4 regions of the Arthrobacter sp. KNU40 genome follow, and region 1 is predicted to be linked to each of the others. Evidence: predicted binding sites of a transcription regulator. Region 1 holds the regulator's gene; each other region holds the start of a gene.
The links. The regulator HrcA, encoded in region 1, represses chaperone genes, less so after heat shock. The targets are predictions, from matches to a motif close to TTNGCACTCGNNNNNNNCGAGTGCNAA.
Positions count from the first base shown of each region.

Region 1 (3,277 bases):
AGAAGCTTTTGCCAACCCAGCCCGACATCTTCGGCCGTCTCATGCGGCCAGCCGAAGGACCTCAGGATGCCGGTCTTCCAATCCGTGCCGCGCGCGATGGTTGGCCATTGCTCGATCCCCAACACCTTGGGCCGGATTGCCTGCCAGACGTCCACGTAGGGATGTCCCACGATCAGGACGTTTCCCGCGGCGCCCGGCAGCGTCATGGCTTCGGCAGCAATCCGCGACTCCTTCGAATCCGGTACCAAGTGGTCCACGAGGATTCCGAGCCGGCGGCCCGGGCCGGGGGAGAACCCGGCGATGGCGGCCTTGAGATCGTCCACGCCGTGCAAGGGCTCGACGACGATGCCCTCCACCCGGAGATCATCTCCCCACACCTTTTCCACGAGTTCGGCGTCGTGCTTGCCTTCCACCCAGATCCGGCTCGCCTTGGCGACTTGGGCCCGCTGCCCGGCGACGCGGACGGATCCCGATGCCGTCCTGCCTGCTTGCGCCGCGGCCTTGGCGGACGCGGCGCGTGGAGCCGGCGGCACGAGCTTCACTGCTTGTCCCTCCAGGAGGAATCCGAATCCGAGCCGGAACGATTTGGCCTTTCCCCGCCGATCCTCAAGCACCACAATGTGCATGCCCCCGGACTTCTCCACCCTGGTCACGGCCCCGACCCAACCGGACTGCACGTCCTCGAGAACCATCCCGCGTTCAACGGGCACCTCAGGCAGTTGCCGTTTGGCAGACGAGGTGAGGTCTTGCGGGCCCCAATTGTCGTAAGACACGGTCTTCACACCACTTTGCGCTAGGGGGATCGTTGACGGTCCGTGGCATTACCCACGGCCTCGCGGGAATCATGTTCGCCGCGAGCGGTACCAATGCTAACAACGAGGTGGCTCATACTAGACTTGTTAGCACTTGGGCATGTTGAGTGCTAATTGTTGAAATGTTGATTGGAGGTGGGCAGTGAGCGAACCACGCAAGCTTGAAGTGTTACGCGCCATCGTGGAGGACTACGTTCACTCCCGCGAGCCCGTCGGCTCCAAAGCCTTGGTCGAACGGCACCATTTGGGAGTGTCGAGCGCCACCATCCGCAATGACATGGCACTTCTTGAAGAAGAAGGCCTCATTGCCGCGCCGCACACGAGTGCCGGCCGCATTCCAACGGACAAAGGCTACCGCCTGTTCGTCGACCGCATCTCCGAGGTCAAGCCGCTTTCGGCTGCCGAGCGCCGGGCTATCCATTCCTTGCTTGAGGGACCCGACGACGTTGAGGACATCCTTGAGCGCACTGTCCGGCTCCTCTCCCAACTGACCAACCAGGTCGCCGTCGTCCAGTACCCGCACCTGAGCCGCGCGCGTGTCCGGCACATTGAGTTTGTCCTTTTGGCACCGCGTCAGGTCTTGGTGGTATTGATCGCCGATTCTGGCAAGGTGGAACAGGGCGTTGTGCACGCAGCGACGGACGCCACCGACGAAGAGCTCATGGCCTTGCGCGCGCGGTTCCTTGGAAGCATTGCCGGCTCCCAGCTCGACCTCATGCCGCAAGTCCTGCCTTCGGTGGTTGCCTTGTGCCCGCCGACGCTTCGCAACCTTGCAGGCGCCCTTGCCCATGGCCTGGAAAGGCTTGCCGAGCGGAGCCGCGACGAGCGCATGGTCATGGCAGGCACGGCCAACCTGGCCCGCTCCAACGTGGACTTCCCGCTGAGCATCGGTCCGGTCCTCGAAGCGCTTGAGGAGCAGGTGGTCATGTTGCGGCTGTTGTCGGATATGGCGGAAGACCCCCGCGGCGTCACGGTGAGCATCGGCCGCGAAAACCCCTATGACGGCCTCTCGGAGGCTTCGGTGGTTGCCACGGGCTACGGTCCGGGCAGCAGCGCCAAGATCGGCATTCTTGGACCCACCCGCATGGACTACCCCAACACCATGGCGGCCGTCCGTGCCGTCGCACGCTACCTTTCCCGCATTCTGGGCGGCTGACAGCCTCGGCTGGAGGGCGCCTCGCAAGAAACGCAGTGGAACCGTAAACAAGGAAGAGATACCGACTTTGAGCAGTCACTATGACGTTCTGGGCGTCTCGCCGGAAGCAACCGGCGAGGAGATCAAAAAGGCCTACCGCAAACTCGCACGTAAGCTGCACCCCGATGTGAACCCCGGGGCCGGCGCAGCCGAGGAATTCAAGGCGGTGACCCACGCTTACGAGGTCCTCTCCGACCCCCAGAAGCGCCGTGTCTACGACGCAACTGGCAACGAGAACGGGACCGACAACGGTTTCGGCGGAGGATACGCGGGCCAGGGATTCGCCTTCCAGGACATCTTCGATACCTTCTTCGGCGGAGGAGGCGGCGGCATGCAAGGCCCCGCATCACGTATGCGCCGCGGGCAGGACGCCCTGATCAGCGTTCGCATCGACTTGCGTGAGGCCGTGTTTGGTGTCAACAAGAAGCTTGAGGTGGACACCGCTGTCATCTGTCCCACGTGCGAAGGCTCATGCTGCCGTCCGGGCACCCACCCGGAGCGCTGCGACATCTGTGGCGGCTCGGGCCAGGTCCAGCGGGCTGTACGCTCGATCCTCGGCCAGGTCATGACAGCCGCACCGTGTGGATCGTGCGAAGGTTTCGGCTCGATCATCAAGGATCCTTGCAATGAGTGCAACGGCCAGGGCCGCATCCGCAGCCGCCGTTCACTGACCGTCAAGGTGCCCGGCGGCGTCGCTACCGGGACCCGCATCCAGCTGTCGTCGCAAGGCGAAGCAGGTCCTGCGGGCGGTCCTCCCGGTGACCTCTACGTGGAGATCCGGGTCAACAGTGACTCCACCTACATCCGCGAAGGCGACGACCTTCACGCCACGCTGAGCGTTCCCATGACTGCCGCGGCACTGGGTACTGAGCTGCAGCTTGAGACTTTCGACGGTCCCCAGGAGATTGACGTCAAGTCCGGCACGCAGTCCGGCGAAGTCATCACCCTGCGTGGACTCGGCGTCACCCATCTCCGCGGCTACGGCAGGGGAGACCTCAAGGTGCACCTGCACGTTGAGACGCCCGGCAAGCTCGACGCCGCACAGGAAGACCTGCTTCGCCAACTGGCAAAATTGCGCGGAGAGCAGTTCACCGAAGGCAAGCTTGTGGCCAGCGGCGGTATGTTCGCGAAGCTGCGGGACAAGCTCGGTAACCTATAGCGGTGAGCAACCCCGTATTCTTCGCAGCAGCCGGAACGCTTGACGGGCTCGGCCCTGGAGACACTTTTGTGCTCGACGGCGCCGAAGCCAGGCATGCTGTCACCGTCAAGC
Region 1 is NZ_CP195850.1:2,632,006-2,635,282, reverse strand. It holds gene ACSKT0_RS12145 (DUF3097 domain-containing protein) at 1-773, opposite strand, end outside; gene hrcA (heat-inducible transcriptional repressor HrcA) at 955-1,968, shown strand; gene dnaJ (molecular chaperone DnaJ) at 2,036-3,166, shown strand; gene ACSKT0_RS12130 (16S rRNA (uracil(1498)-N(3))-methyltransferase) at 3,169-3,277, shown strand, end outside.

Region 2 (3,277 bases), 1.3 Mb from region 1:
GCGGGTGACCTTGACGGGGTCAATCACGCCGGCGGCGATCAGGTCCTCATACACACCGGACTTCGCGTTGAAGCCGTGGTTGTCTTCCAGCTCGGCAACCTTGGCGACGACGACGTAGCCGTCGAAGCCGGCGTTCTGGGCGATCCAGCGAAGGGGCTGGGTCAGGGCGCGGCGGACGATGCCGACGGCGGCAGCCGCGTCGCCTTCCAGTGCCTTGACGGCAGCGTCCTCGTCCAGTGCCTTGAGGGCGTGGATAAGGGCAGAGCCACCGCCGGAGACGATGCCTTCTTCAAGGGCAGCACGCGTGGAGGACACTGCGTCCTCGATACGGTGCTTCTTTTCCTTGAGCTCGACCTCGGTGGCTGCGCCGACCTTGATCACGCCGATGCCGCCTGCCAGCTTTGCAAGCCTTTCCTGCAGCTTTTCCCGGTCCCAATCGGAGTCGGTGCGGGTCAGCTCTGCACGGATCTGGGCGACGCGGGCCGCGACGTCCTCGGGAGTGCCGGCGCCGTCAACGATGGTGGTGTTGTCCTTGGTGACGGTGATCCGGCGGGCGCTGCCGAGGACCTCCAGGCCAACCTGGTCGAGGGACAGGCCGAGCTCCGGGGAGACAACCTGTGCGCCGGTCAGTGTGGCAATGTCCTGCAGCATGGCCTTGCGGCGGTCACCGAAGCCCGGAGCCTTGACGGCAACGACGTTCAGGGTGCCACGGATACGGTTCACGATCAGCGTGGACAGTGCCTCGCCGTCGATGTCCTCGGCAATGATGAAGAGCGGCTTGGCAGCCTGCAGGGCCTTCTCGAGGAGCGGCAGGAATTCCTGCAGCGAGGAGATCTTGCCCTGGTTGATCAGGATGAGCGCGTCTTCCAGAACAGCTTCCTGGCGTTCCGCGTCAGTGACGAAGTACGGGGACAGGTAACCCTTGTCGAACTGCATGCCCTCGGTGAGGACCAGTTCGGTCTGCGTGGTGGAGGACTCTTCGATGGTGATGACACCATCCTTGCCGACCTTGCCGAAAGCCTCGGCGAGGAGTTCGCCAACCTCATCGCTCTGGGCGGAGATCGCGGCAACGCTGGCAACCTGGGTGCCTTCTACTTCGCGGGCGTTCTCAAGAAGGCGGGCGGCCACGGCCTGGACCGAAACCTCGATGCCGCGCTTGATTTCGCCAGGGGCGGCTCCGGCGGCAACGTTGCGCAGGCCTTCCTTGACGAGTGCCTGTGCCAGTACGGTGGCCGTGGTGGTGCCGTCGCCTGCGACGTCATTGGTCTTGGTGGCGACTTCCTTGGCCAGCTGCGCACCAAGGTTCTCATACGGGTCGTCGAGTTCGACTTCGCGGGCGATCGTCACGCCGTCGTTGGTGATGGTGGGAGCTCCCCACTTCTTGTCCAGAACGACGTTGCGGCCACGCGGGCCAAGGGTGACCTTGACGGTGTTGGCGAGCTTGTCAATGCCTGCTTCGAGCGAGCGACGGGCAGCGTCGTTAAACGCAAGCTGCTTTGCCATGGTTGTGTCCTTTCAAGACGGAAAACCCGCACCGCTGATTCGACCGGAAGAAGTCCGACTTAATCTGCGATGCGGGATCCAGGGAATTACTTAACGACGATCGCCAGAACGTCGCGGGCGGACAGAACGAGGTATTCGTTGCCGCCGGTCTTGACTTCAGTTCCGCCGTACTTGGAGTAGATGACGACGTCGCCAACGGTTACGTCGACGGGCACGCGGTTGCCGTTGTCATCGAAGCGGCCGGGGCCAACTGCAACAACTTCGCCTTCCTGCGGCTTTTCCTGTGCAGTGTCCGGGATGACCAGGCCGGAAGCCGTGGTCTGCTCTGCTTCGAGCGGGCGGACAACAATGCGATCCTCGAGAGGCTTAATGGAGACCGACACTCGGATCTCTCCTTTACGTGAGGTAGTACATGGACTATCAAACCAGGGGTGCCGTGGCGGGCTTACCGTCGTCGCGGTGCCGGTAAGTGCCTGGCGGCATGATTAGCACCCGCCTAGGGAGAGTGCTAATCAAGACTCTATGTAAGCATTAGCACTCGGTCAAGGCGAGTGCCAGAATTCCGTCACGGGTGAACGTCCAATGGCGGCTTCCGGCTCACACGCTTATTGCCCGGCGAGGTCGTCGAAGTCAACGTCCTCGCCGTCGTCGTACTCTTCCGTCCGTGCGGTTCCGCGGTTCAGATAGAGCACCACGCCGCTGGCGAGTGCGACGACGCCGAATACCACCAGCCCGACGATCGCTCCAATGCGGGCACCGGCGTAGGTGTCACGGATGTCCCGGGCCTCATCCGTGGCGTCCTGGACGCTCTTTCCGGTCATGGAGTAGGTGGCCGCGTTGAAAGAGTCTAGGAAGAAAATAATGATCAACAGCGCGATGCAGACAATGGCAATCAAGGCACCCACGATGAGCGCAGGACGGGCATAACTGGAGAGATTTCCGGCGAAGGGACGTTTATCGGGGGCAGAGGGAGATCCATTGGCGTCGTCAGGCTGGCGTACTGGGTTGTCTTCCATGGCATCAACCCTATCCGCCCGAGCGCTCCCGGATCCCTCCCGACCCCGTATGACGGGCGAGCACTAGGCTAGTTCCCATGGCTGACACACCGCAGGAACAGATCGCCCCCTTGCTGACAACGGAAGGTTGGGAACTGCTCGCGTCCTTGGGACCGTACCGCGATGACGAAGCCTTCGCCCTGAATGCCCGCCTGCGCAAAGACGGCCACTCCCCTGCGCTCGTTGCCGCCGTCCTCACCCAATCCAGGCTCCGCACCCGGGCCGAGGCCAAGTTCGGCGAATTCGCCCGGCAGATGCTCTTCACACAAGCCGGCCTGGAGCAGGCCACCCGGCTCAATGTTGCGGCCAGGCATGCCGAACGCTTCGCCAACGCCGGCACGCAGCACGTCGCGGACCTCGGCTGCGGGCTTGGAGCAGATTCCATGGCCATGGCCTCCATGGACATCAAGGTCACCGCCGTGGAGCTCGACGAGACCACCGCAGCCTGCGCCACCATCAACCTCATTCCTTTCCCGCACGCGACGGTAGTGCACTCCGACGCAACCTCGGTGCCCCTCGACGGGGTCGACGGCGTGTGGCTCGATCCGGCCCGACGCACGACGTCGTCGTCGGGAACCAAAAGGATCTGGGACCCCGAGGCGTTCTCGCCGCCGTTGTCCTTCGTTGAATCGTTGGCCGCCACCGGCAAGTCCGTCGGGGTCAAGATGGGTCCGGGAATGCCGCACGAATCGGTTCCAACCGGCTGCGAGGCACAGTGG
Region 2 is NZ_CP195850.1:3,935,820-3,939,096, forward strand. It holds gene groL (chaperonin GroEL) at 1-1,503, opposite strand, end outside; gene groES (co-chaperone GroES) at 1,590-1,886, opposite strand; gene ACSKT0_RS18285 (hypothetical protein) at 2,109-2,519, opposite strand; gene ACSKT0_RS18290 (THUMP-like domain-containing protein) at 2,597-3,277, shown strand, end outside.
Region 2: a site for HrcA is predicted at 2,035-2,061, ahead of groES (co-chaperone GroES). Genes of this name have one in related genera too.

Region 3 (3,277 bases), 360 kb from region 1:
GGTGACAGCAGTGACCTGTCGAACTTGTCTGTCAGCAAACTAAATTGCTTGATGCGTTGATATCAACGGGCATCGATATGAACCGGACTCTTCCAGAAGACAGCATCCGTCGGGCGGGTCAGTCAGCGGATGAGGCGCACGCCTCCATACCGGACAGTGTCCGGCGAGGGCCCGAGTTGGACCCTCATCGTCACGGACTCGGTCATGATGTCAGCCGGAGCGGTGTGGAAATCCATTAACAGCCAGAAATAGCTTAGGTCCGTTATCGCGGCCGGCCAGACCGTGAATTCCTTCTCCGCCAGGGGGGTCCGCCGGGGTTTGGGCGCTGCTGTTGAGGATGTGGTCCACGGCGGCTGGTCCTGTCGTGCGCAGGCCGTGGAAGACTCTCTTTTTGCTCTTCCCGTTGTTTTCCGTGCGAAGGCCGGCGAGGCGCAGGGCGGTGCGGAAGGCGTGGTCGTGGAGGGGGATTTTGCGGTTCAGGGAGCACGAGCTGACGTAGAGCCCGTAGAGCGCGTCGGCGTTGATCCCTGACTCGCTTGGGTCATCGTGAACAATGCATTCCTGGAGGAACTGGCTGATCTGTGGAGGGGTCATGGTGTGCTCCGGGGAACGGTTTTCAGGGTTGGGTTCCGTAGATGAATTCCTTGGCGTGTGCGACGGCTTTTCGGAAGGCGTCGTTGCGCAGGCTGGCTTGCCCGGGGTTTTTGGGGTCGGTTTCGAGGTAGTTTGTGTAGCCGGGCCGCAGGATCCAGATGTCGCCGGCCGGGGGTAGGTAGAACACGGCGAAGGAGCGGTGCTGGGGGTCTTCGGTCCAGATGGGGACGACCGCGACTGCGGCGCCGGTGTCCGGGTTGATCCATTGGGCCCGGGGGGTGGGTTGTTCGTGGGTTTCGGGGTCCAGGAACGGGGCTGTTCCTTTGCCCCACCGTTTTTCGAAGCGTTCGTAGAACGCGGGCATCAGTTGGTTGTCGTAGGGTCGCCAGGCACTCATGGGGGCTCCTTGGGCTGGTGTGGTTTTCCGGCTCTCAGCGCCTGATCTGCAGGATGAGCGTGTAGCGGGTTGGCGGATATGACGGTTGCCGGAGCGGCGTTCCCGGGGACCGTCGGGCGGGCGGCTCCCAGATGACCGGTCCGATCAGCAGCGCCGTGGCGGGAGGCAACTGCCTTGGGATCCGAACGGGGCCGGGGCGTTGCGGCGTGGCGTTCGCGGCTGGACGCGGGTGCTCCCGGTCGTAGGCGCCCCGCTTTTCCGGGTTGCCGAGGATGGCGTAGGCGGCCATGATGTCCCGGAGCTCCTGCAGCTCTTTTTGGGTCTTCGTCTCCGGTTCCGTCGGGCCGGGGCCGGTGGGGTGTTCGCGGGCCGCCCGGGTGTCGGGGTGCCGGCTGCGGATGAGCGTGCGGTAGGCGCGGGTCACCTCGCGTGCCGTGGCGGTGGGGGCGATCTGCAGGGTCTCGTAAAGGTCGGGGCCGTTGTTCCTCATGGTTGGCGGTGGTGTGTGTTTTGGATGCGGGGTGTTTCCGTGGGCGGGGATGGTCCCCGGCCTGTTCGGCCGGGGACCATCGTTGCGGGAGTCATCCTCGGGGCCTCATCCATCCGTGCGCTGGCTGCGCTGTGGCGTGGTCTGTGAACCCGACCGCCCTCTTTGCATGGTGGGCCGCTGTGGTGCTCCCGGTCCGGGAGGGTGCGCCGGCGGTCAGGCGTTGATTTCCTGGCGCTGTTTTCCGGTGGTTTCGATTTCGATGCGGCGCGGTTTTGCTTTTTCCGCGACCGGGATGCGCAGGGTCAGGACGCCGGCGTCGTAGTTTGCTTTGACGCCTTCGGTGTCCAGCGCGTCGCCGAGGATGAGCTGGCGGCTGAAGATGCCGCGGGGCCGTTCGGAGGCGATCAGTTCCGTGTCCTCGCCGACGGGGTCCGGGCGTTCGGCCTTGACGGTCAGGACGTTGCGTTCGACGTCGATGTCCACCGAGTCCACGTTGACTCCGGGCAGATCGAAGGCGACCACGAAGTCCTCGCCTTCCCGCCAGGCGTCCATGGGCATGGCCGCCGGCCGGGCTGTGGTGCCGAGTACCTGTTCGGCGAGCCGGTCGAGTTCACGGAAGGGGTCCGTTCGCATCAGCATGGTGTGTCACTCCTTGCAGATCGCAGTTTTTTGTTGTCAACCCAGCTGATCTATGGTGGCTGGTATATATTTCTTATAGCACTGCATATGGGTCAGGGCAAGCCTGATTTTCGAAGGATTTTGGAGGTGCCCGATGGGGCAGGCCGGGGACCGGGGGAGGGGCGTGTATGCGATTTCCGTTGCGGCCGCACTGGTGGGAACGGGTCAGCAGAACCTGCGCCTCTACGAACGCAAGGGCCTGCTGGAACCGGGCAGGACCCTGGGCGGGACCCGCCAGTACAGCGAGAACGACCTTGTGACCTTGCGGCGGATCGGGGAGCTTCTGGAATCGGGCTTGAACCTGGCCGGCATCCGGATGGTCCTGGTCCTGGAGGCCGACAACCGGCGCCTCGAGGCGGAACTCAAGTCCGCAAACGCCGCGCCGGACCGGGCCCGGCCGGAATAAGGCGGAACCGATCGCCGTCAGCTATTGAACTCTCGATGGGCGATGCTTCCTCGGCCTGCCGGTCCCGGCTCCCCGGCCCGTCATTAGTTTCTTGAGCACAGGTTCGTCCTTGCTCTGATTCAGATGGGCCGGGTGCGGTGACTGATCTGTTTGATGGTCTGCTTCGATCTAGGCGGTCAAGCCGGCGATCGAGTTATGGACGAGTGCGCACAGGCCGAAGAGGGCATGGACCTGCTAGTCCCGTGATTTTGCGGCGGAGGTGACCCCGACATACACAAGCCGGCGTTCGGAAGCGTCGGACGCATCTTGAAAGGGAGTCGCGACGATGTAGCCTTCCGTCACTCCGAATTGGGACCCGAATCTCGGGATGCTCGGCATAACCTGTGGGTACCGTTGTCGCCGTCCGGATGGGCTCTGCTTCTTCTTGCCAAGGCAACCCGTCCAGACTCGTACTTGGCCGGTCCGGGGTTCGTTAGTTGTTGGCTGCGGCATAGAGGTTCAGGCTGGCGGAAAACACGATCCAGGAAATATAAGGCAGCATGAGCAGTCCTGCTGTTGTGTTAATGGGACCGAAGAGGATGACGGTGGCTGTCGCGGCCAGGGCCAGTGCGGCGATCAGGAGTAGGGCCAGCCATAGTGCGGTGTCGCCCCATGCGGGGTACATGCCGAAAAAGGTGGGTGCCCACGCCAGATTGAGCGCCATTTGGATACC
Region 3 is NZ_CP195850.1:2,275,694-2,278,970, forward strand. It holds gene ACSKT0_RS10450 (hypothetical protein) at 211-594, opposite strand; gene ACSKT0_RS10455 (hypothetical protein) at 617-991, opposite strand; gene ACSKT0_RS10460 (J domain-containing protein) at 1,026-1,481, opposite strand; gene ACSKT0_RS10465 (Hsp20/alpha crystallin family protein) at 1,695-2,120, opposite strand; gene ACSKT0_RS10470 (MerR family transcriptional regulator) at 2,254-2,565, shown strand; gene ACSKT0_RS10475 (TspO/MBR family protein) at 3,038-3,277, opposite strand, start outside.
Region 3: a site for HrcA is predicted at 2,196-2,222, ahead of ACSKT0_RS10465 (Hsp20/alpha crystallin family protein). Genes of this name have one in related genera too.

Region 4 (3,277 bases), 1.9 Mb from region 1:
TTCATCGGGCACGTGTGCCGTGGACCGGAAGAGGTCAAGCACCGCCATGAGCTCGCCCTGGTTGTTGGTTCCGTGCGGCCAACCGCCGGCCCTCCAGCAAGAGTCGTTCACGTACCAGGCCCAGCCGGCAGGCCCGGGATTGCCGAGGGCAGAACCATCGGCGGCAGCAATAATCGTCATGGTTTCCATCCTGCCAGACCGCCCCGACACTCCCGGACCGCGAGGCAGTGAGCGAGCGTCGGGCCAAAACCCCACACAAGTGAGCGAGCATCGGGCCAAAACCCCACACAAGTGAGCGGGCGTCGTTAAACGGCGACGACGGCCCCCACCTGAAGCGGGGACCGTCGTCGTGCGTGAGGCTGGTGAGCCGGCGCGGGGGCTTAGAAGCCGCCCATGCCGCCCATGTCGTCGCCGCCACCCATAGACGGAGCGTTCTTCTCCGGCTTGTCGGCAACAACGGCCTCGGTGGTCAGGAACAGACCAGCGATGGACGCAGCGTTCTGGAGAGCCGAGCGGGTGACCTTTACGGGGTCGTTGACGCCGGCGGCCAGCAGGTCCTCGTAAACGCCGGTTGCAGCGTTCAGGCCGTGGCCCGACGGCAGGCCGCGGACCTTGTCGATGACAACGCCCGGCTCGAGGCCAGCGTTGTAAGCGATCTGCTTGAGCGGAGCGTCGATGGCAACGCGGACGATGTTGGCGCCCGTTGCTTCGTCGCCTTCGAGCTGCAGGTTGGCGAATGCCTTGGCACCGGCCTGGATGAGGGCAACGCCACCACCGGCGACGATGCCTTCTTCAACGGCAGCCTTCGCGTTGCGGACTGCGTCCTCAATGCGGTGCTTGCGCTCCTTGAGCTCTACCTCGGTTGCGGCACCGGCCTTGATGACTGCAACGCCGCCGGCCAGCTTGGCCAGGCGCTCCTGCAGCTTCTCGCGGTCGTAGTCGGAATCGGAGTTCTCGATCTCGGCACGGATCTGTGCAACACGACCGGCGATGGCGTCGGCGTCGCCGGCACCTTCGACGATGGTGGTCTCGTCCTTGGTGACAACAACCTTGCGGGCGTTGCCGAGCAGTTCGAGGGTTGCGTTCTCGAGGCTGAGGCCGACCTCCGAGGAGATGACCTGGCCACCGGTGAGGATAGCGATGTCGGCGAGCTGTGCCTTGCGGCGGTCACCGAAGCCCGGAGCCTTGACGGCAACGGACTTGAAGGTGCCACGGATCTTGTTGACGATCAGGGTGGCCAGGGCCTCGCCCTCGATGTCCTCAGCGATGATCAGCAGCGGCTTGTTCGACTGCATGACCTTCTCCAGGACCGCAACGAGTTCCTTCACGTTGGAGATCTTGGAGTTGACGATCAGGATGTACGGGTCTTCAAGGATGGTTTCCTGGCGCTCTGCGTCGGTGACGAAGTAAGCGGAGATGTAGCCCTTGTCGAAGCGCATGCCTTCGGTGAGTTCCAGCTCAAGACCGAAGGTGTTGGACTCCTCGACCGTGATGACGCCTTCCTTGCCGACCTTGTCCAGGGCTTCAGCAATGAGGTTACCGATTTCGGTGTCGCCGGCAGAGATGGAAGCCGTGGCCGCGATCTCTTCCTTGGTCTCGATTTCCTTTGCGGAAGCAAGCAGCTCGCGGATAACGGCTTCAACAGCCTTTTCGATGCCGCGCTTGAGGGACAGCGGGTCGGCGCCGGCAGCTACGTTGCGCAGGCCTTCCTTGACCAGTGCCTGGGCCAGGACGGTGGCGGTGGTGGTGCCGTCGCCAGCGACGTCATCCGTCTTCTTGGCAACTTCCTTGACCAGCTCGGCGCCGATCTTCTCGAACGGGTCGTCCAGCTCGATCTCCTTGGCGATGGAAACACCATCGTTGGTGATCGTGGGGGCGCCCCACTTCTTTTCGAGGACGACGTTGCGTCCACGCGGGCCGAGGGTGACCTTGACGGCGTCGGCGAGGATGTTCAGACCCCGCTCGAGACCGCGGCGTGCCTCTTCATCAAATGCAATGATCTTGGCCATAACGGCGGTAGTCCTTTCGGGACAGTCGTTAAGAAGGTGCCTTCACTGCGGTGCCCGCGACGGACGATCCTTCACATTCGGCCTCTGTATGCCGCGTGCTCCGGACCTCACCCCAGCAAGGTTTTCTTTGTTCTCTCAGGCACCGCCACTGTTTCCATACGGCCGGAGCCGGGAAGAATTAGCAGTCAGTGCTTGAGAGTGCTAATCAATAATTAGCACTCACCCGAGGAGAGTGCAAGCAGCAAGAGCTGGAAACTACTCGCCACGCCAAGGGAATTCGCTACGGGCACAAGCCGTCACGGAGTCCGTGAGGCCGTCTCCTTGCCGCTCACCCGCGCAGTGTTGTCTGCCCCGTAGGTGAAGACCATGTAATTCGACGAGGTGACGTCGCCGTTGGCGTCGAACCCGATGGTGCCGGACTCGCCGTCGTAATCCGGGAGCTTGCCCTCCTTCAGCAGCTCGACGCAGTCCTTGTATGACGTACAAGACGTGCGTTCTTTCGTTGCCGCATCGCCCGACGTCGGACGCGTCCCGCCGGACACTGTGGTGAGCCAGGCCGCGATCGAGCCGCCGGCGTCGTCGCCCGCCGCTGCGGCCGCAAGCGCCGCGAGGGTAACGGCGTCGTACGTCTCGGCGGCGTACGTCGTGTCCTTGAGTTTGGGGTCGATGCCAGTCAGATCGGCTTGGAACGCCGCGCTCGGGAAGACACCTGGAAGAATCCCCCGCGCGCCGTTGAGGCCACCGGCACCGAGTGCGGTTCCGTATTGGCGGATGGCACCGTCGCTCAAAATCAGGCTCTTGCCGCTCAGCCCCGCGTTCAGGAGCTCGGCCAGGGCGCCTTGGGCACCGTCACGGGCAACCACGACGACGGCGTCCGGTGTGCCGGACTTGATGCCCGCCGCGGCGGGAGCTGCTTTGCCGGCCGCGAATTCCGCGTTGGACACGGCGTCCATTCCGAGGCTGCGGGCAGCGTCCATGACCGCTCCGGAGACACGTGTTCCGTAGTCCCCGGCTTCATGCAGGACGGAAATCCTCTTGGCGCCGGCGTCGTGGGCAAGCTTCGCCAGGACGCTGCCCTGTGCGGCATCGGCGGCCGTAGTGCGGAAGTAGAAGCCGCCGTTCTTGTAGCTGCTGAGTCCTGACGCCGTGTTGGCCGGTGAGATAAGTGGAATCCGGGCAGGAGACAGAACATCGATGGCGGCGGGCGCATGGCTGGAATCCGTCGGCCCCACAACGACGTCGGCGTGGGCTGATAGCAACGCCTTGGC
Region 4 is NZ_CP195850.1:779,460-782,736, reverse strand. It holds gene ACSKT0_RS03775 (RNase H family protein) at 1-180, opposite strand, end outside; gene groL (chaperonin GroEL) at 381-2,009, opposite strand; gene ACSKT0_RS03765 (ABC transporter substrate-binding protein) at 2,306-3,277, opposite strand, start outside.
Region 4: a site for HrcA is predicted at 2,222-2,248, ahead of groL (chaperonin GroEL). Genes of this name have one in related genera too.